One region of the Mesorhizobium sp. AR10 genome, then DNA from elsewhere that is predicted to be linked to it. Evidence: predicted binding sites of a transcription regulator. Region 1 holds the regulator's gene; each other region holds the start of a gene.
The links. The regulator PhoB, encoded in region 1, activates phosphate uptake and scavenging genes when phosphate is short. The targets are predictions, from matches to a motif close to TGTCATNNANCTGTCAT.

Region 1 (7,358 bases):
GAGGATGCGGCCCATGACGGTTTCGGGCCTTTATGGGCAAGTCCCCGCGGCAACACAATGGCGCGGCCAAATCATCGTGACGGCTGGCATATCACATCGCCGAGAATTAGCCGGCTTACTAGACGTGGTCAGGCCAGAGACAGCACCTTCAGGCGGCGATCTTGAGCGCGCCCGGCCCGGGAATGGCGCCGGGCGGACATTTGCCCAGGATGATCATGCCGAGCACCTCGTCCTGGGTAACATCGGTGGTGCGCGCCGTGCCCACGACCTGGCCGTTCTTCATCACGCAGACACGGTCGGCGAGTTCGAACACATCATGAATGTCGTGGCTGATCAGGAAGATGCCGATGCCGTCGGCCTTGAGCTGCTTGACCAGTTCGCCGACCTGCGCCGTTTCCTGCGGCCCGAGTGCCGCCGTCGGCTCGTCCATGATCAGGATGCGGGCATTGAACAGGATGGCGCGCGCAATCGCCACCGACTGCCGCTGGCCGCCCGACAGCTTTACCACCGGCTCCTTGAAGCGTTGGAAGCGCGGATTGAGCCTGCCCATCACCTTGCGGGCCTCGGCCTCCATGGCGACGTCATCGAGCGTGCCCCAGCCGGTCATCAGCTCGCGGCCGAGGAAGAGGTTGGCGGCGGCGTCGACATTGTCGGCAAGCGCCAGCGTCTGGTAGATCGTCTCGATGCCATATTTCTTGGCATCGCGTGGATTGGAGATCGCGGCCTCCTGGCCATTGACGAAGATCTGCCCCGCGTCGCGTTTGTAGGCGCCCGACAGGATCTTGATCAGCGTCGATTTGCCTGCGCCGTTGTGGCCGAGCAGCGCCATGACCTCGCCCGGGAAAAGATCGACGGAGGCATCGTCGACCGCGCGAATGCCGCCGAAGGCGATCGAGATGTTGCGCATGTCGATCAGCGGCGTGCCTGTGGGAGCAGTTTTTTCCATGATCGTTCTCCTCCCTAGACCCGCTTGCGGTAGACGGTGTCGAGCCAGACGGCAACGACGAGCACCGCGCCGACGACTATGCTCTGCAGCGGCGAGTCGATGCCGAGCAGCACCATTCCCGACTGCAGCGACTGCATCAGCAGCGCCCCGAGCATGGCGCCCATCACCGTTCCGGCGCCGCCCGCCAGCGACGTGCCGCCGATGACGGCAGCAGCGATGACCAGGAGTTCGTCCAGCGTGCCCAGCGCATTGGTCGACGCGTTGAGACGGGCCGACGAGATCGCCGCGCTGATCGCGGCCAACACGCCCATGATCATGAACACCTTCATGGTCACCCAGCGTGTGTTGATGCCGGCAAGTTCGGCGGCCTCCGGATTACCGCCAATGGCGAAGACATAGCGGCCGAAGCGGGTGCGCTTGGTGATGAAGGTCATGACGATGCCGACGGTGATCGCCATCAGCACCGGTATGGCGATGCCATGGGCGATGAACAAACCGCCTTCGGGAAGGGTGATGCCGTTCTGCAGGGCGTACTGGCGCACGATGCCGATCGGCCAGGGATAGGAATTGGCGATCCAGACGGCGCCAAGAATGGCAACGCAAGCAACCACGCCAAGCAAGGTCTCGGCCCACACGGGACGCAACGGGAACTTGAACCGTTTGCGCTGCGACCGGCCGTTGAGCAGCGCGAAGGCAACCGCCGCACAAGCGACGACGCCGACGATCCAGCTGGCAGTGGCGCCGATCGAACCCCGTGGTCCGCCGCCCATGAGCTGGAAGGTGGCGTCGAGTGGCGCGACCGTGCGCCCGTTGGTTACCAGCCAGGCTGCGCCGCGCCAGACCAGCAGGCCGCCCAGCGTTACGATGAAGGCAGGAACTTCGAGATAGGCTATGATGAAGCCCTGGAATGCGCCGATCAGGAGACCGAGCACCACGCCGGCGGTCAGCGCGATGATCCAGAGCCAGGGATCTCCAAGTTGGAAGCCGATGACGCGAATGAGGAATTCGGCCTGTGCCACGCCCATGATCATACCGATCACGCCTTCGACGGAACCAACCGAAAGGTCGATGTTGCGCATGACGATGACCAGCACCATGCCGGTCGCCATGATCGCGACCGAGGAGGTCTGCACCGACAGGTTCCAGAGATTGCGCGGCGTCAGGAAAAGCCCGCCCGACAGGATGTGAATGCCCACCCAGATGACGAGCAACGCGCCCACCATGCCGAGCATGCGCGTGTCGAGCTCGGTTGCCTTGAGGAAGCGTCCGACGGTGCTGAGTTCGGATGCACGCGCCCGGTCTGCCGGCGTATTGGCGACCGGCGTGTTGGCAGTGTCGGTCATGATGTCCTCCCACCGGTTTGCCGTCTGGCGCGGATGCCGGAAACACGATGCTATTTGCTTTCCGCAGTCATTTGAAGCGGAAAGCCCCTTGAGAAACGCCGCGGCTTTGGAGCCGCGGCGCCGAGATCGAACCGGGATCCGGTTCGGTTTTAGTTACAGGCCGCGACGCTGCCCGCGGCGACGCCCGCACAGACCTCGTCCTTCTTGATCCAGCCGGCATCGATGACGACGTTGAGGTTGTCCTTGGTGATCGCGATCGGCGTCAGGAACAGCGAGTTGGTCTCGTTGCCGCCAGGCGTCGTGAACTTCACGGCGTTCGGGATCTTGTCGAGCGCAGTGCCAGCGGCCAGCTGCGAGGCGATCTCGGCGGCGTTCTTGCCGAGTTCGCGTGCATCCTTCCACACCGACACGGTCTGCGTGCCCAATGCAACGCGGTTCAGTGCGGCATGGTCGCCATCCTGGCCCGACACCGGAACCGATCCTGCCAGCCCTTGCGCCGTCAGAGCGGCGACGACACCGCCGGCGGTGCCGTCATTGGCTGCAACCACCGCATCGACCTTGTTGTCGTTGGCGGTCAGGAACTGCTCCATGTTCTTCTGGGCGTTGGCCGGCAGCCAGCCGTCCGTATAGGCCTCGCCGACATTCTTGATCTTGCCGCTGTCGATGGCGTCCTTCAGCACTTCCATGGAGCCGGCGAACAGGAAATCGGCATTCGGATCGGCACCCGAGCCCTTGATGAAGACGTAATTGCCTTCCGGCTTCACCTTGAACACTTCGCGGGCCTGCATGCGGCCGACTTCCTTGTTGTCGAAGGTCAGATAGAACACATCCTTGTTTTCGATCAGCCGGTCATAGCCGACGACCGGGATGCCTTCATCCAGCGCCTTCTGCACCGCCGGCCCGATGGCCGAGGCGTCCTGCGCAAGGATGATGAGCGCGTTGGCGCCTTGCGAAATCAGGCTCTCGACGTCGGTCAGCTGCTTGCCGGGATTGGACTGCGCGTCGGCGGAAATATACTTGTCGCCGGCGGCCTCGATCGCCGCTTTCATCGCGGCTTCGTCGGTCTTCCAACGCTCTTCCTGGAAGTTCGACCACGAAACGCCAATGACCTTGTCCTTCGCCTGGGCGACCGACGCGAGCGTCAGCGACATGGCGACACCCGCCAGGATGGCGGCTGCGAATCTCTTCATAATATCCTCCCTGCGCCGCGTGCGGCGCGACCAAACTGGCCCGAAGGCCGGCACAAGGCTCTATTTTTTCGAGCCCCGAAAAAATACTGATCTAACACCAGAGCACTGTCAACATCGATTCTGATGGATTTTGATGTGCTGGTGACTTTTTTTCGAGGCTCGGAATAAATAATGACAGGCTCCCCTGCTTCTGCCAATATTTGCTACGGCGTGTCGCCCAAAGTGCGCAGTGGTTTTGGGATGACGACACGCACAGGAACTATACCCTAAAATGCGTCGCGTGAGTCCATTCAGACGCAACGCACTTTAGGCGTCGCCGACGGCCTATACGATCAAGAGAGGCCGCGACGACGACCGGGAGGAAGACAGAACCATGTCGGTTGGAATCCGCCACGACGACTTGCGCCGGCGCAACCGGGCGATGGTGCTTTCGGCCGTGCGCCGGGCCGGCCAGCCGTCGCGCACGGAGATCGCCGCAACCACCGGTCTCAGCCATTCGACCATATCGGCGATTTCCTCGGACCTAATCGGGGAAGGCATCCTGGCCGAGAGCAAGGCCAGCGAGGCTGTCGCGCTGAAACGCGGCCGCCCGCAAGTCGGCCTTGGCCTCAATCCGGAAGCCGCGGCGGTCATGACCGTGGTGCTGTCGCTCAACTTCCTTTCCGTCGCCGTCATCGACTATGCCGGCCAGCTGGTCGCCGAGGAACAGCGCCGGCTGGACACGCTGAGCATGCCGCGCGACGAACTGATCGGGGAATGCGTCGCCATCGTCCGCCGCCGGCTCGAAGACGCCGATCTCGACGTCCACAGCATCGCCCGCATTGCGATGGGCATTCAGGGCATCACCGATTCCCACGCGCGCGCCATGCTGTGGTCACCGATCACGCCGCTGACCGACATTGCTTTCGCCGACATACTGGAGGCCGAATTCGGCATTCCGGCCACGATGGAAAACGACTGCAACATGATGGCGGTGGCGCTGCAGTGGCGCGATCCCGACCGCTACCGTGACGACTTCATCGCCATCCTGCTCTCGCACGGCATCGGCATGGGGCTGGTGCTGAAGGGAGAGTTGTTCACCGGCACCCATTCCTCGGGCGGCGAGTTCGGCCATATGATCCATCGCCCGGGCGGCGCGCTTTGCCGTTGTGGGCGGCGCGGCTGCGTCGAGGCCTATGCCGGCAACTACGCCATCTGGCGCAACGCCAGGCAATTGGGCGAGGACGCCGAGCCGGTCGCCGACGTCAGCGACGCCGACATGCGAACTCTGGCAGCTGCGGCACGTGAGAAAGACGGGCCGGAGCGCGAGGCCTACCGCAAGGCTGGTGAAGCGCTGGGCTTCGGTCTCGGCAGCCTGTTTGCGCTGATCGATCCGGCGCCGGTCGCCATGGTCGGCGTCAGCGCCGCCGCTTTCGACCTGATCGAGCCGGCACTGCGCGAGGCCATCGCCCAGACGGCCGGCGGCCAGCATTCGAAATCGATCTCCTTCGACACCGAGCCGAATGAACTGCCGCTGATCCGCGAAGGCTGCGCCATGCGGGCGCTGAGCTTCGTCGACCAGGAGATTTTCGCACCAGGCGCGCAGGCCCGAACGGTCACCGGAAAGAACGTGGCCTGAATTCAAACCGGGCGACTAGTCTTCCCTGATCGCGTATCCCGCACCACGGATCGTCCGGATGACGTCGGGCATGCGGCCATTGTTGACCGCCTTGCGCAGCCTGCCGACATGCACATCCACCGTGCGTTCGTCGATGTAGATCGTCTCACCCCAGACATTGTCGAGCAGTTGGCTGCGCGAGAACACCCGGCCGGGATGCCGCATCATGAATTCGAGCAGCCGGAATTCGGTCGGCCCGAGCCGGATTTCGCTCTTCTTGCGATAGACCCGGTGCGATTCGCGATCGAGCACGATATCGCCGACCTTCAGCACACTGGACAGCACTTCCGGCTTGGCGCGACGCAGCAACGCCTTCACCCTGGCCATGAATTCCGGCGTCGAGAACGGTTTGACCAGATAGTCGTCGGCCCCCGTCGAGAGGCCGCGCACCCGGTCGCTCTCCTCGCCGCGCGCGGTCAGCATGATGATCGGCAGCCGTTCGGTTTCCGGCCGCATCCTGAGGCGCCGACAAAGCTCGATGCCGGAAACCGCTGGCACCATCCAGTCCAGCACCAGAAGATCGGGGACGTTTTCCTGCAGCCGGATTTCAGCCTCGTCGCCGCGCGTCACCACCTCGACCTGGTAGCCCTCGGATTCGAGATTGTAGCGGAGCAGCACGCCTAGCGGCTCCTCGTCCTCCACCACCATGATGCGTGGCGCGATCATCGACTGGTCACCCCTGTCATGCCGCCGGCGCGGACATCGCCGTTTCGTCCTGCTTGGGACGATTGGCAGGCAATTGTGAACCGGTCAGCACATAGTAGGCGTTTTCGGCGATGTTGGTGACATGGTCGCCGATGCGCTCGAGATTCTTGGCGCAGAACAACAGATGCGTGCATGCGGTGATGTTGCGCGGGTCTTCCATCATGTAGGTCAAAAGCTCGCGAAACACCGAGGTGTATTTGACGTCGATGCGCTCGTCGTTGTTCCTGAGCGTGGCGAGCGCTGCTGCGTCCGCGGCTGCATATTCCTCGATGACCCCTTGCACCTGGACCAGCACCAGCTGCGCCATCACATCGATGGAGTGCGAGAGGTCGCGCGGCGTGACGCTGAGGCCGACGGTGCCGACGCGCTTGGCGATGTTCTTGGCAAGGTCGCCGATACGTTCGAGATCGCCAGCCATGCGGATCGAGCCGACGACCGCACGCAGGTCGTTGGCCATCGGCTGGCGCTTGGCGATTAGCGTGATGGCGCGGTCGTCGAGCTCGCGCTGACGCGCATCCATGATGGCGTCGTCGGAAACGACACGCTGCGCCAATGCGTTGTCCGAATTGAGCAGCGCCTTGGTCGAGCCGCTGACCATCGAGCGGGCCAGGTCGCCCATGTCGCGGATCAGCTGGCTGATCTGCTCCAGATCCTCATCGAACGACGCGACGGTATGTTCACCCATGATCTTCGTCCTCGTGTCTGAAACTTCGCTGTCAGAACCGCTCAGCCGAACCGGCCGGTGATGTAGTCCTGGGTGCGCTTGTCGTCGGGGTTGGTGAACATCTTGTCGGTGGCGCCCTCCTCGACCAGATAGCCGAGATGGAACATCGCCGTGCGCTGCGACACGCGCGCCGCCTGCTGCATCGAGTGGGTGACGATGACGATCGTGTAGTTCTGGCGCAGTTCGTCGATTAGTTCCTCGACGCGAGCCGTGGCGATCGGATCGAGTGCCGAACAGGGCTCGTCCATCAGGATCACCTCGGGCGACACGGCGATGGCGCGCGCGATGCACAGACGTTGCTGCTGGCCGCCGGAAAGGCCGGTGCCTGCCTCCTGCAAGCGGTCTTTGACCTCGTTCCAGATCGCCGCCTTCTTCAGACTCGATTCGACGATCTGGTCCATGTCAGCCTTACGCTTTGCCAGTCCGTGGATGCGCGGGCCATAGGCGACGTTCTCATAGATCGACTTCGGGAACGGATTGGGCTTCTGGAACACCATGCCGACACGCGCCCTGAGTTCGACGACGTCGATGTTCTTGTCGTAGATATCCTCTTCGTCCAGCGTGATCTTGCCGGTCACCCGCGCCGAGTCGATTGTGTCGTTCATGCGGTTGAGGCAACGCAGGAAGGTGGACTTGCCGCAACCGGAGGGGCCGATCAGCGCCGTCACCTGGTTGAGGCGGACGTCGAGATTGACGTCGAACAGCGCCTGCTTGTCGCCGTAGAACACGCCGACCTTGTCGCCGCGCATCTTGATCACTTCGTTCGACTTGGCGTTCATTTTGTCGCCCACTG
Region 2 (7,358 bases), 640 kb from region 1:
GCTCGCTCGAGGAGATCTTCGTCAATCTGGTGAGGAGAGAGCCATGAACCTGCGCGCAGTCTGGGCAATCTACCGGGTTGAGATGGCGCGCGCCTTGCGCACCGTGCTTCAGAGCATCGTCTCGCCGGTGATTTCGACATCGCTTTATTTCGTCGTTTTCGGCTCGGCCATCGGCTCGCGCATCACCGAGATCGACGGCATCAGCTACGGCGCCTTCATCGTGCCGGGGCTGATTATGCTGTCGCTGCTGACGCAGTCGATCTCCAACGCCTCCTTCGCCATCTATTTCCCGAAATTCGTCGGCTCGATCTACGAACTCTTGTCGGCGCCGGTGTCCTATCTGGAGATCGTCATTGCCTATGTCGGCGGTGCGGCAACCAAGTCGATCATCCTCGGGCTGATCATCCTGGCGACGGCCTCGCTTTTCGTGCCGCTGACCATCCTGCATCCGTTCTGGATGCTGGCCTTCCTGGTGCTGACGGCGGTGACCTTCAGCCTGTTCGGCTTCATCATCGGCATCTGGGCGAAGAGCTTCGAGCAGCTGCAGCTGGTGCCGTTGCTGATCATCACGCCGCTGACCTTCCTTGGCGGCAGCTTCTATTCGATCAACATGCTGCCCGAATTCTGGCGCACGGTGACGCTGTTCAACCCGGTCGTCTACCTGATCAGCGGGTTTCGCTGGAGCTTTTACGGCAAGTCCGATGTTTCGATCAGCGTCAGCCTCGGCATGACCGTCGCCTTTCTGGCTATTTGCGTGGCGATCGTGGCGTGGATTTTCAAAACCGGCTACCGGCTGCGCAACTGACGGGCGAAAGCTTCAGACAGCCTTGACCAAGCGAATCAGACCCAGCATCTCGAGGAACGTGCCCCTGCGGAAGGCGATATAGGTCGGCTCCTCGACACCATGGAAGCGGCGCTTGAATGCCGCCTGGCCCTGCAGGTTGAACCTGCGGCGATTGACCCATGGCGACTCATAGGTGCGTTGGAAGGTACTGCGCCAGAAGCAGCTCTCGGGAAATCCGCTCGGCCCGATGTCGAGCATCGGCGACAGGCCGAGGGTGACGACCGACATGCCTTGCTCGCGGAAGCGGTCGACGGCGAATTTGGTCAGGCCGATCTCGGCATGCGGCGGGGCATCGATATGCTTGCGCTTGAAGGCGGTGGTGTAGCCGATCACCTTGCCGTCTCTGAACAGCGGATCGAAGTCTAGCAGGGCGACGAGATCTCCCCCGGGACCGTGCAGGACGAAGCGGCGCATGTCGACGCCAAGATGCTCGGCGAAGGGGCGGTTGAGGAAGGCCATTTCCCAACGCTTGACGATGCGGTCACCGCGCCAGTTCTCGGAAAGCCTGGCAATCTCGTCGAGGAAGATCGTGCGGGTGTCCTCGGCCAGGGAAAACCCCTTCTTCAGCAGCCAGCGCTCGGAATAGCGGACGGTTTCGTTGCGCTTTCCGGAAAAATCATGGGCGGGCAAGACCAGTCGCGTGTCCACGCCGAGTCGGTTGACCTGGTACCCAAGCCCGGCCAATACGCGTGCTGTCTGTTCGCCGATCTGCACGAACCAGGGGCTGCCGGCGGCCTCGACAAAGCGTCTGATGTAGTCGGGCCGATCAGGCGGATGGACCACCGGGTCGCCGAGCGCGAAATGGTACTTCAACTTGGTGCCGAAGGCGATGTAGCCGTCAGCGTCACCGAAGTAAGACAGCTTTTGCTGGGCGGCGGTCGAGTAGGCGAGGGAAAAGTCGCCGTGCCGACGCACCAGCGCCAAGCGCTCGACATGCGTCAATTCCTGCCGCGGAACATTGGGCGCGGCGCCCTCGAGCAGCTGGTCGAAATAGATGCGCAAGGAGGGCATGGTCGAACTTCCGCGTGCCGACAAACAGGAGGCCCCCAAGCCCACGAGCGCCCCGAATCAATCGCATTGACGCGACCTGATTATCGATCATATCGCGCAAGTGCCATATAGAGTGCAATCGGCGCCGCGCTATTGCCCCGTCGCGAAAGTATCCCAAGTCTGCTCCCATCGGCGCTGAAGGCATCAGGCCGATTTCGGTTCGAGACGACGGAAACCGACGGCTTCCATCAGCATATCCTCTTCGACCATGCCGGCATTGTGCAAGGCGAACAGGGTCAGGGCGAGTTCGCGCGCCTCAGTCGAATCTGGGTGCGCCTCGCGTTGGCGGCAGGCTTCATCGAACACGCGCTGCAACATGGCAACGTCGGCAGGTTTGAGCAGGCCACGGTCATAAACGGATTTTGGCATGGCGGTCTCCTGATGATGACCTAGGGCGCCATGTTTAAATTGCCAATCTTTCCCGAGGCTTGAATGGTTTCAGCGCAAAAAGGAGGGCTTCGGAAAGCCGAAATCCCTCCTTCGGACTGCCAATTCGGCACCCCGCCCGTGTCAGACCGCGATCTTGCCGCCACCCTGTCTGGTGATGGCGACGACCGCCGGCCGTACCGGCATGTCCGGCTTGAAGTCGGGCCAGCGGGTCGACAGATCCTCATAATAGGAGGGACGGCCAAAGGCCTCCCAGTCTTCGCCACCATCGCCCGGATGCTGGACGGCGACGAAAGCGGTCTGATCGTCCGGCGTGAACAGCGGGCCGCACATCTCGGCGCCGATCGGCACGCGGAAGAACAGCTTTGAGGTAGCCCGCGCGGCCCCTTCCGTGTCGACCGCCCACAGGCCGTCGGTGCGGCCGGCGGCCTTCGGCCCCAGGCCGTCAGTGGCGACCCACAGGCGGCCGGCCGAATCGAGGGCGCAACTGTCCGGCATGCCGAACCAGCCATTGGCGGTGGTTGCGGTCGAGAAGGTGGCGCCGACTTCGGCCACTGCGGGATCGCCGCATTTCAGCAGCACTTCCCACTTGCCCTTGGCGGCGGCAAAGTCGCCACCGTCCTCTGATATCTCGATGATGTGGCCAAAGGCGTTTTCGGCACGCGGGTTGGCGGCGTCGACCTGATCGGCCTTGCGCTTCGAATTGTTGGTCAGCATGACATAGACCTTGCCGTTGGCGGCGTTGGGCTGGATGTCTTCGGGGCGGTCCATCTTGGTGGCGCCGAGCAAGTCGGCGGCACGGCGCGTCTCGATCAGCACGTCGGCCTGGCTGGCAAAACCATTCTCGGTCGTCAACGGACCTTGGCCAAAGACGATCGGCAGCCATTCGATGGAGCCGTCCTCGGCGAATTGGGCGACATGCAGCGTGCCATCGTCGAGCAGGTCCATGTTGGCGGCGCGGTCGTTCGGGTTGAACGTGCCCGTGGTGACGAATTTGTAGACATAGTCGAAGCGTTCGTCGTCACCGAGATAGAAGACGACATGGCCGTCCTTGGCGACGATCGATTCGGCGCCCTCATGCTTGAAGCGGCCCATGGCGGTGCGCTTCCGCGGCATCGAGGTCGGATCGTTGACGTCGACCTCGACGATCCAGCCAAAGCGATTGGCCTCGTTCGGCTCCTTGGCGAGATCGAAACGGTCGTAATGCGCGCCCCACTCATAGGCGCCCTCCGGGATGCCGAGGCGCTTGTAGTTGGCGGCTTCCTTGTGGTCGGCCGGCAGTTCACCGGAGAAGTAGCCGTGGATGTTTTCCTCCGCCATGACATAGGTGCCCCAGGGCGTGACGCCGCCGGCGCAGTTGTTGATGGTGCCGATGACCTTGGTGCCGGACGGGTCAGCATTGGTCTTGACGCGGTCGTGGCCGGCGACAGGGCCGGACAGCGCCATTTCGGTGTTGGAGGTGATGCGGCGGTTGAGCTTGCCGTCGCGCACGACCTGCCATTTGCCTGATACCTTGCGGATCTCGACGATGGTGCCGCCATGCGCTGCCATCTCGACATCGACCTGTTCCTTGCTGAGCGGTGCCACTTCGAGCGCCTCGCTGCCGTCCTTTTCGACGATCCTGACGATGCCCGGAAACATCAGATGCGGGTTGGTATATTCGTGGTTGACCACCAGCAGACCGTGCTCGGCCGAGCCGTCGATCGGGATATAGCCGACATAATCATTGTTGTAGCCGAACTGCTTTGCTTGTGCCTCCGCCGACTGTTTTGTCGGATCGAAGTCCGGCGAGTCGGCAAACAACGGATCGCCCCAGCGCAGCAGCACGTCGGCGTCGTAGCCCGGTGCGACGTGATGCGTGTCGTCGATGCCAGCTTCAAGTTCGTCGAAGGAGAAGGCCGAACCCTCGGCGGCGCGGGCGTTGTCGGCGGCGACCAGAGCCAGCGGGCTGACGGTGGCGGCGATGACCGAGACGGCCAGCGAACCTTTCAGGAAACCGCGGCGCGAGAACCGTGCGGCGATGATCTCGCCCATGGTGCGGTTGTCGGTGGCATTGGCGCCTGGCCCATCGCTTTCCTCGAGCAGGCTGGTGCGGAAATGAGTGTCTGGGGAATGATGTCCGGTCATGGGCTTGCCTCTGGCTTCGTGGGATGGCTGGAGCATGTTGCCTGACCGACCGCGTAAAGCCGGCGGATCACAGCTTGATGACGAAGCCAGCCAATTTCCACACTGATTTGATGCCGGCGATCGGCCCGGCTTGACCACGACCGGCGCTTCGGAAACAACGTCTGCGAAACGCGCGGCGAAGGCCGCATCATGAGGGGCAAGAAATTGAGTTTCTGGGGACTGGTGCAGCTCGGCATTTCGACGGTGATCTTTCTGCTGGCAGCGACGGCGGCGAAGCAATGGGGGCTGTCGCCAAGCCTCGGCAAGATCGTTCTGACACTGGCGCTGTATTCGCTGGGCAATCTGGTCATGCTGCGGTTGATCCGGGAATTCGGCATGTCGGTGTCGTTCAGCCTATCGGCGGTCATCCAGCTTGTATCGGTGAATGTGGTGGCGCTGGTCTTTTTCGGCGAGCGCGTCAATGCCTTGCAGGCGACCGGTATCGTGCTCGCGATCGGGGCGGTGGCGCTGATCACGCTCGGGCCCTATCTGCAAGGTCGATGATGCGACGGTCTGCCTGATGATAAAGAAAACCGCAAGCACACTGGCCAACTGGATCGAATTCCCGGTGCTGCTGGCCGGCCTGGTCATCGCCGCCGGGCTGTGGGCGTTCGAGGAACTGATGGAGGTGGCGCGCGCCACCACGCCGCACGCCTTCGACACCGAAATCCTGCTCGCCTTCCGCAAGGCAGGCCAGCCCGACAGCCCGATCGGCCCGCTCTGGCTGGAAGGGGCGATGCGCGACATCACCAGCCTTGGCAGCGGCAGCGTGCTGGTGCTGATCGTAGCGGCGGTGATCGTCTATCTCCTGCTGATCCGCAGGCCGGCGACCGCCCTTTTCATCTTCGTGGCGGTGGCCGGTGGTCAGGTGCTGTCGAGCCTGCTGAAAGCCGGCATCGACCGGCCGCGCCCCGAACTCGTCTCGCATCTCGTCAACGAGACGACGCTGTCCTTTCCGAGCGGCCACGCCATGCTGTCGGCAGTGACCTATCTGACGCTTGGCGCGCTGGCATCACGCTTCCTGCATGGGCGAACGACAAAGATCTACGTGCTGGCGCTGGCGGTGCTGACGACGTTACTGGTCGGCATCAGCCGCATCTATCTCGGCGTCCACTGGCCGTCGGACGTGCTGGCCGGCTGGTGTGCCGGCTTCACATGGGCGATACTGTGCTGGCTCACTGCCCGGGCGTGGCAGCGATGGCGCGGGCAGGCCTACGGTGACAGCGAGACTGAAGATTAATCAGCCGGTTGATCAGTCCGTGTCCGCAGCCTGCCAGCAGGAAAACCGCCGACAGCAAGGCTGCCGATGACATCAAGGCCCTGGAAATCTTCACCTGCATCTCCCGTCAATGACGATCAACAAGCATGCTTGTCTTGTTCCCCGCCATCCGGCTCCCCGAGAGTGATCATGTTTCAAACATGCATAATAATGCTTGAAACATCACCATGATTGTATTATACGTTGATACCGCAGACTCAGACGGGGATTTTGGCCGATGATCACTGCCGCGCAGATGCGCGCCGCGAGGGCGCTGGCCGGCGTCGATCAGAAGACGCTCGCCGAGCGCGCCGGGGTTTCGCTTCCGACCATCCAACGCATGGAAGCAAGCGACGGCGTGGTCAGGGGCGTGGTGGATACGCTGATGAAGGTCATCCAGGCACTCGACGAGGCCGGGGTGGAGCTGATCAGCGAAAACCAGGCCAGCGAGCGCGGTGGCAGGGGCGTACGCCTCAAGCAGACGGCGCCGCGTTAAACCCTCCGCCGAGTCGGCAGACATAAGTCGCGACGCGACCGCCGACGTTCCTGCCGACGATCCCGCCGCCTTCACGGAGCGGAAGGCATTCATGGACCAGAGCCGTAGGGCAAGCCGGCATCCGGCGCGGCCGACATTTTCCGAACTGTTCACGCCGAAGCTGGTGACGGTCTGGCGCGAGGGTTACCACCTGGCGCAGTTCAAGGCCGACTTCATGGCCGGACTGACCGTCGCCATCGTGGCGCTGCCGCTGTCGATGGCGATCGCGATTGCGTCGGGGGTGACGCCGGAGCGCGGCCTGTTCACGGCCATCATCGGCGGTTTCATCGTCTCGGCACTCGGCGGCAGCCGTTTCCAGATCGGCGGCCCGGCCGGCGCCTTCATCGTGCTGGTGGCGGCGACGGTGCAGCGCGAAGGCGTCGACGGACTGCTCCTGGCAACGATGATGTCGGGCGTCTTCCTGCTCGCCATCGGCTATCTCAGGCTCGGCACCTACATCAAATTCATCCCCTACCCGGTGACGGTCGGTTTCACCGCCGGCATCGCCATCATCATCTTCTCCGGCCAGATCGTCGAATTGTTCGGGCTGAAGCTGACGGGCACCGAACCCGGGCCGCTGCTGCCGAAGCTGATGGCGATCAGCGAGGCGGCCGGCACGCTGAACATATCGGCGACGCTGGTGGCGGCGCTGACAATCGCCACCATCGTCGGGCTGAAGCGGTGGCGGCCCGGCTGGCCGGGCATGCTGATCGCCGTCGGGCTGGCCTCGCTGGTGGTGGCGCTGCTGGCTCTGCCGGCGGAAACGATCGGCACGCGCTATGGCGGCATTCCGCGCAGCCTGCCCTTCCCGGCGCTGCCGGCGTTCAGCCTCGACAAGGCGATCGCGGTGTTGCCGGACGCTATCGCTTTCGCGCTGCTCGGCGCCATCGAATCTTTGCTGTCGGCCGTCGTCGCCGACGGCATGACGGGACGGCGACACCGCTCCAATTGCGAGCTGGTGGCGCAAGGCTTCGCCAACATCGCGTCTGCCCTGTTCGGCGGCATGTGCACCACCGGCACCATCGCCCGCACCGCCACCAATGTGCGGGCCGGCGCGCATGGGCCGGTCTCGGGCATGCTGCATTCGCTGTTCCTGCTGGTCTTCATGCTGGCGGCGG
Region 3 (7,358 bases), 320 kb from region 1:
CCGTGGTCGGCTTCGCCACCGTCATCGTCGCCATGATGATAAATGCCGGCTTCCCCATCTGGATCGCCATTCTGGTGACGCTTCTGGCCGGCGTCGCCATCGGCATTTTCCACGGCTTCGGCATCGTCAAGATGGGCTTGCCACCCTTCATCATCACGCTGGCGACGTTGACCTCGCTGCGCGGTATCGGCCTGCTGATGACCAACGGCAATTCGATCAACATCAAAAGCGACACCTTCACGGCGTTCTCGCGAAATTCCTTTATCGGCGTCCCCAACCTGTTCTGGATGGTGATCCTGGTCGGCATCCCCGCCTACATCTTCCTGCACCACAGCCGATGGGGCCGCTATCTCTTCTCGGTCGGCTCCAATGCCGAGGCTTCCCGCCTGTCCGGCGTCAATGTCCAGCGCACCATCTACATGGCCTATACGCTGTCGGGCCTGTGCGCGGCATTCGTCGGCGTGCTGCTGGCCGCGCGCATCGGCATCGGCAACCCGACCCAGGCCGAGGGCTGGGAACTGCAGGCCATCGCCTCGTCGGTGATCGGCGGCACCTCGCTGTTCGGCGCCGTCGGCTCTGTTCACGGGCCGCTGCTCGGCGCCTTCATCCTAGCCACCATCAACAACGGCGCCAACCTGCTCAACGTCAACTCGTTCTGGCAGCGCATCATCACCGGCGCATTGATCATCATCATCGTCTATTTTGACGGGCTGCGCCGCCGCGGCAAGTAGACCACCACAGGCAAGACCACCGGCCCCGGCGACAGCCAGGCCGGTGGCGCCATGAACCGACTGGATCGAAGCATGAAAGCCGTCGTCTGCCGTTCGCCCGGCGACCTTGTTGTGGAAGATCGCCCCGCACCTGGCGCACCACCCTCCGGCTGGGCGCTGGTGGCAGTCAGCCATGTCGGCATCTGCGGCACCGACTACCACATCTTCGAGGGCAAGCACCCGTTCCTCGCCTATCCGCGCATCATGGGCCATGAAGTGTCGGGAACCGTGATCGCGACCGGCGAAGGTGTCGACCTTGCGGTCGGTGAACCGGTCATCGTCAACCCCTATCTCGCCTGCGGCAAATGCATCGCCTGCCGGCAAGGCAAGCCGAACTGCTGCGTCAAGATCGAGGTGCTCGGCGTCCATCGCGACGGCGCCATGGGCGAGCAGATCCTGGTGCCGGCGCAGAATCTTTATCCGGCAAACGGCGTGTCGCTGGCGGATGCCGCCGCCGTCGAATTCCTGGCGATCGGAGCGCATGCGGTGCGCCGCGCCCATGCCCAGCCCGGCGCCCGCACGCTGGTCGTCGGCGCCGGGCCGATCGGGCTCGGCACAGCGCTGTTTGCCCGCATCGCCGGTCTCGACGTGACGCTGCTCGACATGAGCAGCGAAAGGCTGGGTTTTGCCGCAAGCGAACTCGACTTCACGACGCTTGATGCTTCACAGGCGACGGCGGCCGGCCTAGTGCGAGAGGCGACCGGCGGCGAAGGCTTCGACGTCGTCTTCGATGCCACCGGCAACACCCAGTCGGTCCAGTCGGCCTTTGCCCATGTCGCCCATGGCGGAACGCTGGTCCTGGTCAGCGTCGTCAAGGACGACATCGCCTTTTCGGATCCCGAATTCCACAAGCGCGAGATGGCGCTGATCGGCAGCCGCAACGCTCTTCGCGCCGATTTTGACCATGTCGCCGCTTCGATCCGCAACGGCGCGGTGCCACTGGCAAAACTCGTCACCCACCGCACGACGCTTGGCGATACGCCGCGCGACCTCGCCCGCTGGGCGCATGAGAAATCCGGCCTGATCAAGGCTGTGATCGAGGTGGGGTAAGACGTCCGGCACAAGATTCGACAGGTCGATAAATGCGGACTTTGGCAGATCGCATGCCTTGGCGACTGGCCGAAACATCCATCGCTTCGTCATCCTATGGCGGAGCAAGGAGCGAAGCGACGCGGCGCAGACCATAGGATCCATGCCGTGACTTCGAAGCGTTGCGTCGGTGCAGAATTCTGCTCCGCTGGGCTCTTCGCCCGAGATCGCGGCATGGATCCTTGGGTCTCCGCGACGGAGCTGCGCTCCTGCTTCGCCCAAGGATGACGAAGGCTAGTTGTCCGCCGACAGCTTCAGTTCCACCCGCTCCGCAGGAAACCGTGTCTCGGCGAACTGGATCGGCTGGCCGTCCGCCGTGACGTTGACGGCGACCGCAACCAGCACGATGGCTCCGGGCTGCAGATCGAGGTCGGCAAGGTCAGCAGCATCGGCATGCCGCGCCGACAGCACCGTCGATTGCCGGAGGTAATCGCTGACGCCGAAGCGTTTAAACGAAGCGGTCACCGATCCGGTTTCCGCCATGGCGACTTCAATGCCGGCGAAACGCCTCGCCTCGAACCAACTGGTGGCACGCGACACTGGCTGCCCGTCGGCTTCGCCGCGCGTCTCCAGGCGTATCACATCAGACCCTTTGCCAAGGCCCAACCCCTCGGCGACCCGCCGGCTGGCCGGCTCGACCGCCGACTCGAGCAGAACACTTCGGCGCTCGACCGCCTGCCCTTGCAGGCCTTCCGAAAAGCGTGTGCGGGCGCCGATCGGATAGGACAGCCGCTTGCGCGACAGCACGAAGGTGCCGCGCCCTTGCTCGGCCCTGAGCACGCCGTCCTGGACCAGCGCAGCGATGGCACTGCGCACCGTATGGCGGTTGACGCCATAGCGTTCGGCCAGAGCGACTTCCGGCGGCAGCGCGGCATTTTCGGCAAAGTCGCCGACGGCGATCGAATGCAGGATCTGGTCGGCGATCTGCCGCCACAGCGAAACGCCGCTGCGTCGCTCGATGCTGTTGGCCAATTGCTGCCCGACCATTTCGCCCCCGGATCTTTTCGCCAATGTCATCCACCCGTCATGGACACACGTTAGATAATAGGTATAATTTGTATAGATGTCTATATCACTAGACAAATTCAAGTGCGAAGGAAGTATCGATGCGAGGACAGGAAGCGCGCGATCAGGCTGAGCGCAAGGTCGTCATGGCAACGCTGGCGCAATCCACCGGCGACGACATCGTCCGCCTCTGGAACGAAGCGGGCCTGCCCTCGGAAGCGGAATTTCTGCGCGGTCCCGAAACCGGTCTGGTCACCGTGCGCGGCCGCATTGGCGGCGGCGGCGCGCCGTTCAATGTCGGCGAGGCGACGGTCACGCGCGCCACCGTGCGGCTTGCGTCGGGGCAGGTCGGTCATTGCTACGCGCTTGGCCGCGACAAGCAGAAGGCCAGGCTGGCGGCGATCGCCGATGCGCTCTGGCAGGATTCCGCGCATCGCGACGAGGTCCAGACCAAACTCATCGCCCCGTTGCAGGCGGCATTGGCCGAGGCGCGCGAAAAACGCCGGGCCGAGACGACGGCAACGAAGGTGGATTTCTTCACCATGGTGCGCGGAGAAGACTGATGGATATCGCAACACAGTCGATCGTTGGCGGCTTCGCCGATCCGGTGTTCAATGCCCAGAGCGTGTTCCGCGCCGTGATGGACGCCATGGCGCGGCCGGGCACCATGCAATCCCTGCCGGTCTTCGCCCGCCCACCGCTGCCATTGTCGGCAGGCTCCGGCGCTATTGCGCTAGCGCTCTGCGACAACGACACGCCGCTTTGGCTCGATCCGACCTTGCAGGCCTCCGCAGCGGTCAAATCCTGGCTTGGCTTCCACAGCGGCGCACCAGAGGCCAACACGCCGGCCGATGCGCATTTCGCCTTGATCGCGACGCCCGCCGAGATGATGTCGCTCGACGGCTTTTCACAAGGCACGCAGGACTATCCCGACCGCTCCACGACGCTGATCCTGCAGGTGAGCGATCTCGTCTCCGGCGCCCCGCTGTCGCTCGAAGGTCCCGGCATCGAAAGCACGGCGACCATCGCGCCGGCGCAGATGCCGCGGCATTTCGTCGAACAGTGGAGGCAGAACAATCAGCGCTTCCCACGCGGCGTCGACGTCATCCTCGCAACGCCGGACGGCATCGCTTGCCTGCCGCGCACCACGCGCATCAAGACGATGGAGACGTGAGATGTATGTCGCGGTAAAAGGTGGCGAAGCGGCAATTGCCAACGCTCACAAGCTGCTCGCCGACCGCCGGCGCGGCGACCGTTCGGTGCCGGCACTTCGCCTCGACCAGATCGTCGAGCAATTGGCGCTCGGCGTCGACCGAGTGATGAGCGAAGGCTCGCTCTATGACCGCGAGCTGGCGGCACTCGCCATCGTCCAGGCGCGCGGCGACATGATCGAGGCAATCTTCCTGGTGCGCGCCTACCGCACCACGCTGCCCCGCTTCGGCTACACCAGGGCGATCGACACCGCCGCAATGCTGGTCGAACGGCGCGTGTCGGCGACCTACAAGGACCTGCCCGGCGGCCAGCTGCTCGGCCCGACCTTCGACTACACCCACCGGCTGCTCGATCCTGACCTTGCCGCCGGCGGCGACGTTGCCGAACCGCAGCAGCGCGCAAGCGAGGCGGAAGCCATGCCGCGCGTTTCCGCGATCCTCGCCCGCGAAGGTCTGATCGAGCCCGATGGCGACATGCCGCAGGACCATGTTCCCGGCGACATAACCCGCGAGCCGTTGGAATTCCCGATGGCGCGCGACATTCGCCTGCAGGCGCTGTCGCGTGGCGATGAGGGTTTCTTGCTGGCACTCGGCTATTCCACCCAGCGCGGCTATGCCCGCAACCATCCCTTCGTCGGCGAGGTCCGCATCGGCGAGGTCGAGCTGGAACTCGACGTCCCGGAACTGCCCTTTGCCGTGCCGCTCGGCAGCGTCCGCGTCACCGAATGCCAGATGGTCAACCAGTTCAAGGGTTCAGCCAAGGCGCCGCCGCAATTCACCCGCGGCTACGGCCTGGTCTTCGGCCAGAGCGAACGCAAGGCGATGGCGATGGCACTGTGCGACCGGGCGCTTCGCGCAACCGAACTCGGCGAGGATGTCGGCGCTGCTGCTCAGGATGAGGAGTTTGTCATCTCGCATTCCGACAATGTTCAGGCGACCGGCTTCGTCGAACATCTGAAGCTGCCGCACTATGTCGACTTCCAGGCCGAGCTTGATCTGGTGCGCCGCATGCGCGCCGAGCACGACGCTCGCGAGAACATGGGCTCCTTGGAAGAAAAGAAGGAAGCCGCGGAATGAGCCTAGTCGCCCGACCCACCATGACCGCCGCCGCTGTCGTACAAATTGCCGCCATGCCCTCCGCTGCTGCCGCCAATGTTCTCGCCATGCGCGCCTTCCCTGGCTGCAGGAAGAACCATTCTTCGAAGGATAAGGCCGACCACACCGGCGAGCACCAGCAGCAGAATTCCGAGATGCATCCAACCGGTTTCGGTCATCCGATTTCGCCCCTGTTTCCGCGTCCTGGACGCCAATTAGATAGCACAATGTGGATGTGATCGCCATGACGGACATCGCCACCTACAACTTCGCCTATCTCGACGAGCAGACCAAGCGGATGATCCGCCGCGCGATCCTCAAGGGCATCGCCATCCCCGGCTATCAGGTGCCGTTCGCCTCGCGCGAAATGCCGATGCCCTATGGCTGGGGCACCGGCGGCGTCCAGGTCACCGCCTCGATCATCGGCCCCGACGACGTGCTGAAGGTCATCGACCAGGGCGCCGACGACACCACCAATGCGGTCTCGATCCGTGCCTTCTTCAAGAAGGTCGCCAATGTCGCCGTGACGACCGACACCGCCAGCGCCACCATCATCCAGACCCGCCACCGCATCCCCGAACATCCGCTGAGTGCCGGCCAAATTCTGGTCTATCAGGTGCCGATCCCCGAGCCGCTGCGCTTCCTCGAACCGCGTGAGACCGAAACGCGCAAAATGCATGCGCTGGAGGAATATGGCCTGATGCATGTGAAGCTCTACGAGGACATCGCCAGGCACGGCCGCATTGCCACCACCTACGCCTATCCGGTCAAGGTCGAGGGCCGTTACGTGATGGACCCGTCGCCGACGCCGAAATTCGACAATCCGAAGATGCATCAATCGCCGGCTTTGCAATTGTTCGGCGCGGGCCGCGAAAAGCGCATCTATGCGCTGCCGCCCTTCACCGATGTGGTCAGCCTCGACTTCGAGGACCATCCGTTCGAGGTGCAGACCTTCGACCAACCTTGCGCGCTGTGTGCGGCCGAGAATGTCTATCTCGACGAGGTCATTCTCGACGACCATGGCGGCCATATGTTCGTCTGCTCCGACACCGATCATTGCGAGAAACGCCGCGAAGAGGGGCACCGCGGCCATCTTGCGCCCGAGACCCCACTTGCCCCAGGAAACATGGAGCCGGCGCAATGACCGACGAACCGCTGCTGCGCGTTTCCGCGCTGTCCAAATTCTATGGCTCTCGCGTCGGCTGCGAGAACGTTACCTTCGACCTGTGGCCCGGCGAGGTGCTGGCGGTGGTCGGCGAATCCGGCTCCGGCAAGACGACGCTGCTCAACTGCCTGTCGACGCGGTTGCTGCCCAGTTCCGGCACCGCCAGCTACCGCATGCGCGATGGCCAGTTCCGCGAACTCTACCGCATGAGCGAGGCCGAGCGCCGCTTCCTAATGCGCACCGATTGGGGCTTTGTCCACCAGAACCCCGCCGATGGACTGCGCATGACGGTGTCGGCCGGCGCCAATGTCGGCGAACGGCTGATGGCGGTGGGCGACCGCCACTACGGCAAGATCCGCGCCACGGCGGTCGACTGGCTGTCGCGCGTCGAGATCGACGAGGACCGTATCGACGACGAACCGCGCGCCTTTTCCGGCGGCATGCGCCAGCGCCTGCAGATCGCCCGCAACCTCGTCACCGGGCCGCGGCTGGTGTTCATGGACGAGCCGACCGGCGGGCTCGATGTCTCGGTGCAGGCGCGCCTGCTCGACCTCTTGCGCGGACTGGTCACGGTTCTCGGCCTGGCGGCCATCGTCGTCACCCATGATCTCGCGGTGGCGCGTCTCTTGTCGCAGCGCATGATGGTGATGAAGGACGGTCGCGTCGTTGAAAGCGGCCTCACCGACCGCGTGCTCGACGATCCGCGTGCGCCCTACACGCAGTTGCTCGTTTCTTCCATCCTGCAGGTGTAACCATGCCGACGCCCCTCGTTGTCTCCGACGTCGCCAAGAGCTTCACCATGCATCTGCGCGACGGCATCAAACTACCGGTCGTCGCCGATGTCTCGTTCTCGATCAGGGCCGGCGAGTGCGCCGTGCTCGGCGGCCCGTCGGGCGCCGGCAAGAGCTCGATCCTGAAAATGCTCTACGGCAACTATGCCGTCGACGAAGGCCAGATCATCGTCCGGCATGACGCCGGGCTCATCGATCTGGCGATAGCCAGCCCGCGCACCGTGCTTGCAGT
Region 4 (7,358 bases), 2.0 Mb from region 1:
CCGATGATGCCGAGGATCTCGCCCTTGCGCACGGTGAGCGAGACACCGTCAAGCGCCGGCGTGGCACCGAAGCGACGCTTCAGGTCAGTGAGACGGACAACATCTTCAAGCCCGCGAGGATGGCTGACCGCCGGATCGGCTATTTCGGCAGATGCCGTGAAATGCTGGTTCATCGAGCTTCCTGTTCCGGCGCTCCGCAAATGCGATGGCGGCCCGCTCTGTTGCGGACCGCCTGTTTCTGCCAACCATGCCCCGATCAATAGGCGCTGATCCCTGTGCCCTTGTAGACCTTGTCGAACTCGGCCTTCACCGCCTCGTTCTGATAGGACGCCACCAGTGTCTTCACCCAGGCCTCGTTCTCATTGCCGGCCTTGACCGCGATGAAGTTGCGGTAGGGATTGTCGGCGACGGGCTCCTGGGCGATGCGGTTTTCCGGGCCGAGGCCGCTCTTCAGCGCCCAGTCCGTATTGACCACGGCCGCATCGAGATCCTCCACCGAGCGGCCGACAATGCCGGCGTCGAGTTCCTTGATGACGACCTTCTTGGGATTTTCGGCGATGTCGACGGTCGTCGCCAGGATGCCGGTGCCGTCCTTCAGCTTGAGCACACCCTCGTTCTGCAAGACGCGTAGCGCCCTGCCTTCGTTGGAGGGATCGTTCGGCAGACCGATGACCGCGCCCTCGGGCAGGTCGGCGACCTCTTTGTATTTCTTCGAATAGAGGCCGATCGGCCAGACGCCGGTGTAGCCGACCGGGACGATATGATAACCCTGCGTCTTGATCTGGTTGTCGAGATAGGGCTTGTGCTGGAAGGCGTTGGCGTCGATTTCGCCACGCTCGAGCGCCTCGTTGGGCTGGGTGTAGTCGTTGAACACCACGGTCTCTACGGTCAGGCCTTTTTCGGCCGCCTGAGCGACAACGACGCGCCAGACATCCTCGTCCTCGCCGCTGATGATGCCGACCTTGATCGCCTTCTTATCCTCGGCGAACGACTGATTGGGCGCTGCCAAGCCGACAAGCGTGACGGCTGAGGCAACAAGTACCGCAAGGGCAGCACGCCGGCTGATTGCCGATGAAAGATGAGCTTTGGAAGCGTTTCCGCGTTCGAACATTGTCGATCCCTCGTAATCCTGAAGTCATATCGGCGAGGCGGAATGCCAAACCTTGACGACATCATCGGCAATGCTGTTTGCCGGATCAAAGAACCGCATTTCTTCTCAAACACCGAGCCAGGAATATTCTCTCAAAGATTCCACACTTGCGAGAACGGCACGCCGGGCCGATCAGAACGTCTCGACCCAAGGCCGAAGCTCGACCTCGAAACTCCAGGCGCTGCGATGCTGACGATGAACAGCGAAATAGGTCTCGGCGATCGCATCGGGCGACAGCTGGCTATCCGGCCGGTCGGGTTTTTTTCCGGACGGCTCGATCTGGCCGTCAATGATGAAATGCGCGACATGGATGTTCTTCGGCGAAAGCTCGCGCGCCATGGACTGCGCCAGGCCGCGCAGGCCGAATTTCGGCATGGCAAAGCCGGCCGAGCCTGGAAAGCCCTTGATGCTGGCGGAGGCGCCGGTGAACAGGATCGAGCCGGAGCCGCGGACAAGCAGCCGACGCGCCGCCTGCTGGCCGACCAGGAAGCCACCATAGGCGCCAACCAGCAAGGCCTGCTTGACCGCATCGGGATCGATCTCGGCGATCGGTCCGCGCGTGCGCCCGCTGGCATTGAACACTGCAAGTGCCAGAGGGCCGGCCTTGTCGGCGGCCTCGAACAGGCTGGCGACGGAGGCCGGATCGGCGACGTCGGTTTCGACGGCCAGCGCGCCGGTCTCCTCGACCAGCGGCGCGAGCTTGCCGGTGTTGCGGGCGGCCAGCACCACCCGAAACCCTTCCCTGGTCAGAAGGCGCGCCAGCGAAGCGCTCAGGCCCGCGCCCGCGCCGGCGATCACTGCGACTTCAGATGTCATGTCGTTCCTCCTTGCGATATGCGTGTGGACATTCGGCCCGATGCCGATGTCCTTGGTCACACAGGCTCGCGCCTTCGACGGCAAGAGGCAAGAACGGGGTTGCTCCATTTTCACCGTCTTGCGAAAAACGCTGCCGGCAGGTTCCGCGCGATCCGATGTCGGCGAAGGTCTTGCCTGACGAGCCGATCCGTCCGACACGTGAATCCAGAAGGAATCGCAACACTGCTACAGCGGTGTCGTAGAGGAACTTGACCATGGAACCAATCTGGGCCGTCGGCCTGATGACCGGCACCGTTCTCGACGGCAATATCGACGTCGCGCTGATCAAGACCGACGGCGAGCGCATCGAGGATTTCGGCACCTATACGCTGGCCCCCTACCCCACAGCGATTCGCACCCTGCTGGAGGAGACGTTGCGCCAGGCGAGGATCTGGAACTTCGACGGACCGGAGCCGGCGATCTTTGCCGAAGCCGAAGAAGCGCTGACGCGCGCCCAGTCCGTGGCGGTGAAGAACCTTGTCGAAAGCTACGGCCTGACCATGGCCGATATCGGCGTCGTCGGCTTCCATGGCCAGACCGTGCTGCATCGCGCCCCGCAACCCGGCCGGCTCGGTGACACCCGCCAGCTCGGCGACGGCGAACTGATGCATGCCATACTGGGAACCAAGGTGGCCTACGACTTCCGTTCGGCCGATATACGCGCCGGCGGGCAAGGCGCGCCGCTGTCGGCGGCCTATCACGCCGCGCTGCTGCGTGATGCCGATGCCAGCGGCGACACGGCGGTGCTCAATCTCGGCGGCGTCGCCAACATCACCTGGTGGGACGGCAAGGACAATGTCGTTGCCTTCGACACCGGACCGGCCAATGCGCCGCTCAACGATTTCATCAAGTCGAAAGGGCTCGGCGAAATGGATCGCGACGGCGCGCTGGCCAGGGCGGGAACAGTGGATGAAGCCCGGCTGTCGAAATTGCTGCAGCACACTTATCTGACCAAGCTCTACCCGAAATCGCTGGACCGTTTCGATTTCGGCGCGGCGATGGCGGACGGCATGGATGCCGAGGACGGTGCGGCGCTGCTGACGGCGTTCACGGCTTCTGCCGTCGGCAAGGCGCTCGATCTGTTGCCGCACCGGCCGAAGACGCTGGTGGTCAGCGGCGGCGGCCGCCACAACCCCACGATGATGGCCATGCTTGCCAGCCGCGCCGGTGTCGAGGTCGTGCAGGCCGAGGCGCTCGGCTGGAAGGGTGACGCGGTGGAGGCGGAGTGTTTTGCTTTCCTGGCGGTGCGCGTGCTCAGAGGCCTGCCGATCAGCTTCCCGAGTACAACCGGCGTGCCGCAGCCGATGCGCGGCGGACGGCTCGCCGGTTAGAGTAACGACGATGCCGGGTTTTGTCCCGGTTTGACGTAACCGAAAAGAATCCCGCGCAGGGATTCCTGTCATCCAATCGTTAAGAAAAATTAATACAAATTACCAGTGATCTTGTCTTTGGCCGGCGCCTCATTTCACCGGGCGCATAACTATTGATGTGTCCGCCAGACCGGCGGCGGCAATACAATCAGGATTCTATTTATGTTTTCAACAAATTTAGTGTCATTGCGCGGTACCTGGGCGGCGGTTTCAAAATTGGCAGGTGCCATAACGCTTGCCGTGGCCATCGTCGGGACCGCGGCGCAGGCTGAGCCTATTCGCGGTGCCGGGTCGACCTTGGCTGCGCCGATCATCGGCAAATGGGCGACGGCATACAAGAATGCGCGCGCCGACGGCGGCGACTTCTTCACGCTGGACTGGAGCGTGGACTATGAGCCGGTCGGCTCTCTAGCCGGCCTCATGCGGCTTGCGCAGCCCGAACTGGATTTCGCGGCCACGGATGTTCCCGTGCCGCCGAGCGACCTCGCCAGGAATGGCCAGCAGCAATTTCCGATCGTGATGGGCGGCATCGCGGTGGTCACCAATCTGGACGGCTTGCCGGAGCAAGGCCTGCGCCTCTCCGGCCCTGTCATCGCCGACATCTATCTCGGCAAGATCAAGTCCTGGTCCGATCCCGCGATCAAGGCGCTCAATCCCGGAATAGCCCTGCCCGATCTGGCCATCAGCGTCGTCCATCGGCAGGACGGCTCCGGCTCGACCTATGTCTTCACCGAGTTCCTCTCGTCCAGCAGCGAAGAATGGAAGACCAAGCTCGGAGCCGACACGCTGATCGAATGGCCGCTTGGGACTGACGCCGAAGGTACCAAGGCTCTGATTCGTGCCGTGGCGGCGACCAAAGGGGCGATCGCCTACGCCGAATACGGGCAGGTGCTGCGCGCCGGCCTTCCCTTCGCAGCGGTGCAGAACAAATCGGGTAGTTTCGTCAAACCGGATCCGCAAGGCGTGCAAGCAGCGGCCAATTCCGTTGCCTGGGAGGAAACGACTGACTTCTTCGCTTCGCTGACCGATCGCAGCGGAGATGCCGCATACCCGATCAGCACGGCGGTGTTCGCCGTCGTTCAGGTCTCGGGCCGTTCGGAACATCGCTATCGCCGCGTGCATGATCTTTTCCGGCTCGCCTTCGCACAAGGTGCTGGCGACGCCACCGCGCTCGGCTATGTGCCGCTGCCGAAAGCGCTTGTCGAGCAGATCGAGCAGTACTGGGCAAAGCAGGTGCCTGTCGGAAACTGAGGTGGGCGCCGCTCGGTGCCGGGCTGCTTCGCGCAGCAATTGAGCTGAACTTCGTGTCGCGTCGCATTGGCGACTTGTTGGGGGATTGCGTGAAATGGACATAGATATCTTCAAGGACATCCTGGTGCCGGTGATCGGCGGATTGGGCATCTTCATGCTCGGTCTGGACTTCATGGCAAACGGCATCCAGGCGCTCTCGGTCAACCGGATGCGCGACTTTCTTGCCAAGGCAGCCGGAACGCCGGTCAAGGGCGTGCTGGCGGGAACGCTGATCACGGGCGTGATCCAGTCGTCGACCGCGATGAGCGTCATGGTCGTCGGTCTGGTCAATGCCGGTGTCATCGCCTTGAGGCCGGCGATCAGCGTGATCATGGGCGCCAATATCGGCACCACGCTTGGCAACGGACTCATCGCCCTGCCGCTCGGTCCGCTCGGTCTGATCCTGGCCGGCGTGTTCTCGCTGGTCTATTGCTTCGCCAAGAGCGAAAAGGTGAAGAACATAGCGCTCGCCTGCATGGGTTTCGCGCTGATCTTCTACGGCCTCAATCTGATGACTGGCGGACTGCGCCCGCTTCGCAACCTGCCCGAAGTCATGGCGCTGCTGCAAACCCTCACGGCCGACTCTTACCTCAACCTTCTCAAATGCGTGTTCATTGCTGCCGGCGTGACCGCCATGATCCATTCGTCCTCTGCGACCATCGGCATTGTGATGGGCCTTGGCGCGGCTGGCATTCTCGACTGGACAACCGCCGTCGCCTTTTCACTCGGCGCCGATCTCGGCACCACGATCACATCGTGGATGGCTTCGCTCAACCTTTCGAAGAATGCCAAGCGGACCGCCTATGCGCATATATCGTTCAACATCATCGGCGTGTGCATCACCATCCCGCTGTTCTTCGTCTCCATCCAGGTCCTGGGTTGGGCCATGCAGTTCTTTGGCGGCGATCCGGCCGTTGCGGTGATCGTCGACGGCAAGGAGACCTTTCCCCTGGTGCCGGTGGCGGTCGGCCTCTACTCGACCTTCTTCAACGTCTTCAACACATTGTTGCTGTTCCCTTTCATCGGTGTGTTCGAGCGCGTGCTGTCGCGTGTCGGTCGCACGGATGCCGAGGACGCGGAGGATTTCTCGACACCGAAATTCCTCGACCGCAAGCTGGCCAGTGATTTTGCCAAGGCCATTCCCGCCGTTCAGCAGGAGACGGCGCGTCACCTCGAAGCCGGTGCAATGTTCCTCGACATCGCACGCTCTTCCAAGAAGGCGCCGTCGGATCCGGGCGAGCACTATCTCGCAACCGACATCCTCAGCCGCGACATTCGTTCCTACACGGCTTCGCTGATGAAGGAGGATTTGCCCTATGAGCAACTCGATCTGATCGCCAGCCTGATCGAGGAAGCCGACTTCACGGCTGCCTTGACGGAATCGATGCATCAGGTGGCGCGCCGCGTCAAACGCGAGAAGTTCAGCAACCCGGCACAAGCCATCGTCGACGTAGCGTTGAACAAGCTCGATACCTCGCTGCGCGAGATCCTGCCGACCTACGGCATCTCAAACCCGCAGATGCCGGCCGGCCATGTCAATCTGCCGGAGGTCGAGGAACTGCGTGCCCGCACGCTGGCGCTCGGACCGAATGCTGGTGCCGCCGAACGCGGCACGATCCTGGCCCTGCTCGGTTCGATCGAGCGTGCGGAAATCCTGATCCACCGCATCGATGCCGAGCGCAAATCCGTCAACCGGCAAAGCGTGCTCGCCCGTGCGTCAGCACGCCGGGAAGCCACGTCGCGCTCCATGGGAGACACCGGCTTCAGCGCGGTACCGGCCGAGTAACGGCCAAAGACGGCAGAACAAACGACCAGAGCGGCATCGCCATCTTGCGATGCCGCTCTTTTTCCGACCTCGCAATGACACTCCCTTCCGCATTGTCTGCAACAGAGCTAAGTGAAGGACCATGAGTGTTGGTCTGCTCGCCCTTCTCGATGATGTCGCAGCGCTGGCGAAGGTCGCAGCGGCGTCGCTGGACGACATTGCCGGCCAGGCCGCCAAGGCGGGCGCCAAGGCAGCCGGTGTGGTCATCGACGATGCCGCCGTCACGCCGCGCTACGTCACCGGTTTTGCGGCGGCGCGCGAATTACCGATCATTCGCAAGATCGCTTTCGGCTCGCTCAAGAACAAGCTCTTGATCCTGCTGCCGGTGGCGCTCGCGCTCAGCCTGTTCCTGCCGCAAGCCATCACGCCGCTGCTGATGATCGGTGGCGTCTATCTCTGCTACGAAGGCGTCGAAAAGATCTACGAACTCGTCGTGCCGCATGCCGCGCACAAGCATGAGGCCGAACTCGGCTCGATCGATCCCGGCGCACAGTCCTTCGAAGACCAGAAGGTGGCAAGCGCGATCAAGACGGACTTCATCCTTTCGGCCGAGATCATGGCCATCACGCTGGGCTCGGTTCCCGACAGCGGCTTCGCGACGCAAGCCGTCATTCTGGCTGTGGTGGGCGTGGGCATCACAGTTGCGGTCTATGGCGCGGTCGCTCTCATCGTCAAGGCCGACGACCTCGGTCTGGCGCTGGCCGGCATGACATCGACCTCGCCGATCGGCGGGCTGGTGCGCGTCACCGGTCGGATGCTCGTTCTCGGCATGCCCTATTTTCTGAGGGTGCTCGGCATCATCGGCACCGCGGCGATGATCTGGGTCGGCGGCGGCATCGTCGTGCACGGCTTCGAGACCTATGGTTTC

Region 2: LHFGNBLO_RS08305 (PhoX family protein) is a predicted target of PhoB. The motif match lies at 4,475-4,491, and genes of this name have one in related genera.
Region 3: phnF (phosphonate metabolism transcriptional regulator PhnF) is a predicted target of PhoB. The motif match lies at 2,871-2,887, and genes of this name have one in related genera.
Region 4: pstS (phosphate ABC transporter substrate-binding protein PstS) is a predicted target of PhoB. The motif match lies at 3,403-3,419, and genes of this name have one in related genera.

Annotation. Positions count from the first base shown of each region.
Region 1 is NZ_CP080524.1:1,657,883-1,665,240, reverse strand. Features, by position in the region: gene LHFGNBLO_RS11585 (ATP-binding cassette domain-containing protein) at 149-946, opposite strand; gene LHFGNBLO_RS11580 (sugar ABC transporter permease) at 961-2,289, opposite strand; gene xylF (D-xylose ABC transporter substrate-binding protein) at 2,439-3,479, opposite strand; gene LHFGNBLO_RS11570 (ROK family protein) at 3,853-5,097, shown strand; gene phoB (phosphate regulon transcriptional regulator PhoB) at 5,113-5,802, opposite strand; gene phoU (phosphate signaling complex protein PhoU) at 5,819-6,526, opposite strand; gene pstB (phosphate ABC transporter ATP-binding protein PstB) at 6,568-7,358, opposite strand, start outside.
Region 2 is NZ_CP080524.1:1,022,367-1,029,724, forward strand. Features, by position in the region: gene LHFGNBLO_RS08285 (ABC transporter ATP-binding protein) at 1-47, shown strand, start outside; gene LHFGNBLO_RS08290 (ABC transporter permease) at 44-805, shown strand; gene LHFGNBLO_RS08295 (phosphatidylglycerol lysyltransferase domain-containing protein) at 818-1,855, opposite strand; gene LHFGNBLO_RS08300 (hypothetical protein) at 2,039-2,263, opposite strand; gene LHFGNBLO_RS08305 (PhoX family protein) at 2,405-4,408, opposite strand; gene LHFGNBLO_RS08310 (hypothetical protein) at 4,613-4,951, shown strand; gene LHFGNBLO_RS08315 (phosphatase PAP2 family protein) at 4,971-5,687, shown strand; gene LHFGNBLO_RS08320 (helix-turn-helix domain-containing protein) at 5,944-6,201, shown strand; gene LHFGNBLO_RS08325 (SulP family inorganic anion transporter) at 6,293-7,358, shown strand, end outside.
Region 3 is NZ_CP080524.1:1,973,805-1,981,162, reverse strand. Features, by position in the region: gene LHFGNBLO_RS13100 (ABC transporter permease) at 1-731, shown strand, start outside; gene LHFGNBLO_RS13095 (zinc-binding alcohol dehydrogenase family protein) at 804-1,820, shown strand; gene phnF (phosphonate metabolism transcriptional regulator PhnF) at 2,094-2,846, opposite strand; gene phnG (phosphonate C-P lyase system protein PhnG) at 2,966-3,427, shown strand; gene phnH (phosphonate C-P lyase system protein PhnH) at 3,427-4,038, shown strand; gene LHFGNBLO_RS13075 (carbon-phosphorus lyase complex subunit PhnI) at 4,040-5,152, shown strand; gene LHFGNBLO_RS13070 (hypothetical protein) at 5,155-5,349, opposite strand; gene LHFGNBLO_RS13065 (alpha-D-ribose 1-methylphosphonate 5-phosphate C-P-lyase PhnJ) at 5,415-6,314, shown strand; gene phnK (phosphonate C-P lyase system protein PhnK) at 6,311-7,087, shown strand; gene phnL (phosphonate C-P lyase system protein PhnL) at 7,090-7,358, shown strand, end outside.
Region 4 is NZ_CP080524.1:5,744,259-5,751,616, forward strand. Features, by position in the region: gene LHFGNBLO_RS31595 (methionine ABC transporter ATP-binding protein) at 1-173, opposite strand, end outside; gene LHFGNBLO_RS31600 (MetQ/NlpA family lipoprotein) at 257-1,111, opposite strand; gene LHFGNBLO_RS31605 (SDR family NAD(P)-dependent oxidoreductase) at 1,283-1,966, opposite strand; gene LHFGNBLO_RS31610 (hypothetical protein) at 1,956-2,222, opposite strand; gene LHFGNBLO_RS31615 (anhydro-N-acetylmuramic acid kinase) at 2,221-3,336, shown strand; gene pstS (phosphate ABC transporter substrate-binding protein PstS) at 3,592-4,626, shown strand; gene LHFGNBLO_RS31625 (Na/Pi cotransporter family protein) at 4,721-6,451, shown strand; gene LHFGNBLO_RS31630 (DUF808 domain-containing protein) at 6,573-7,358, shown strand, end outside.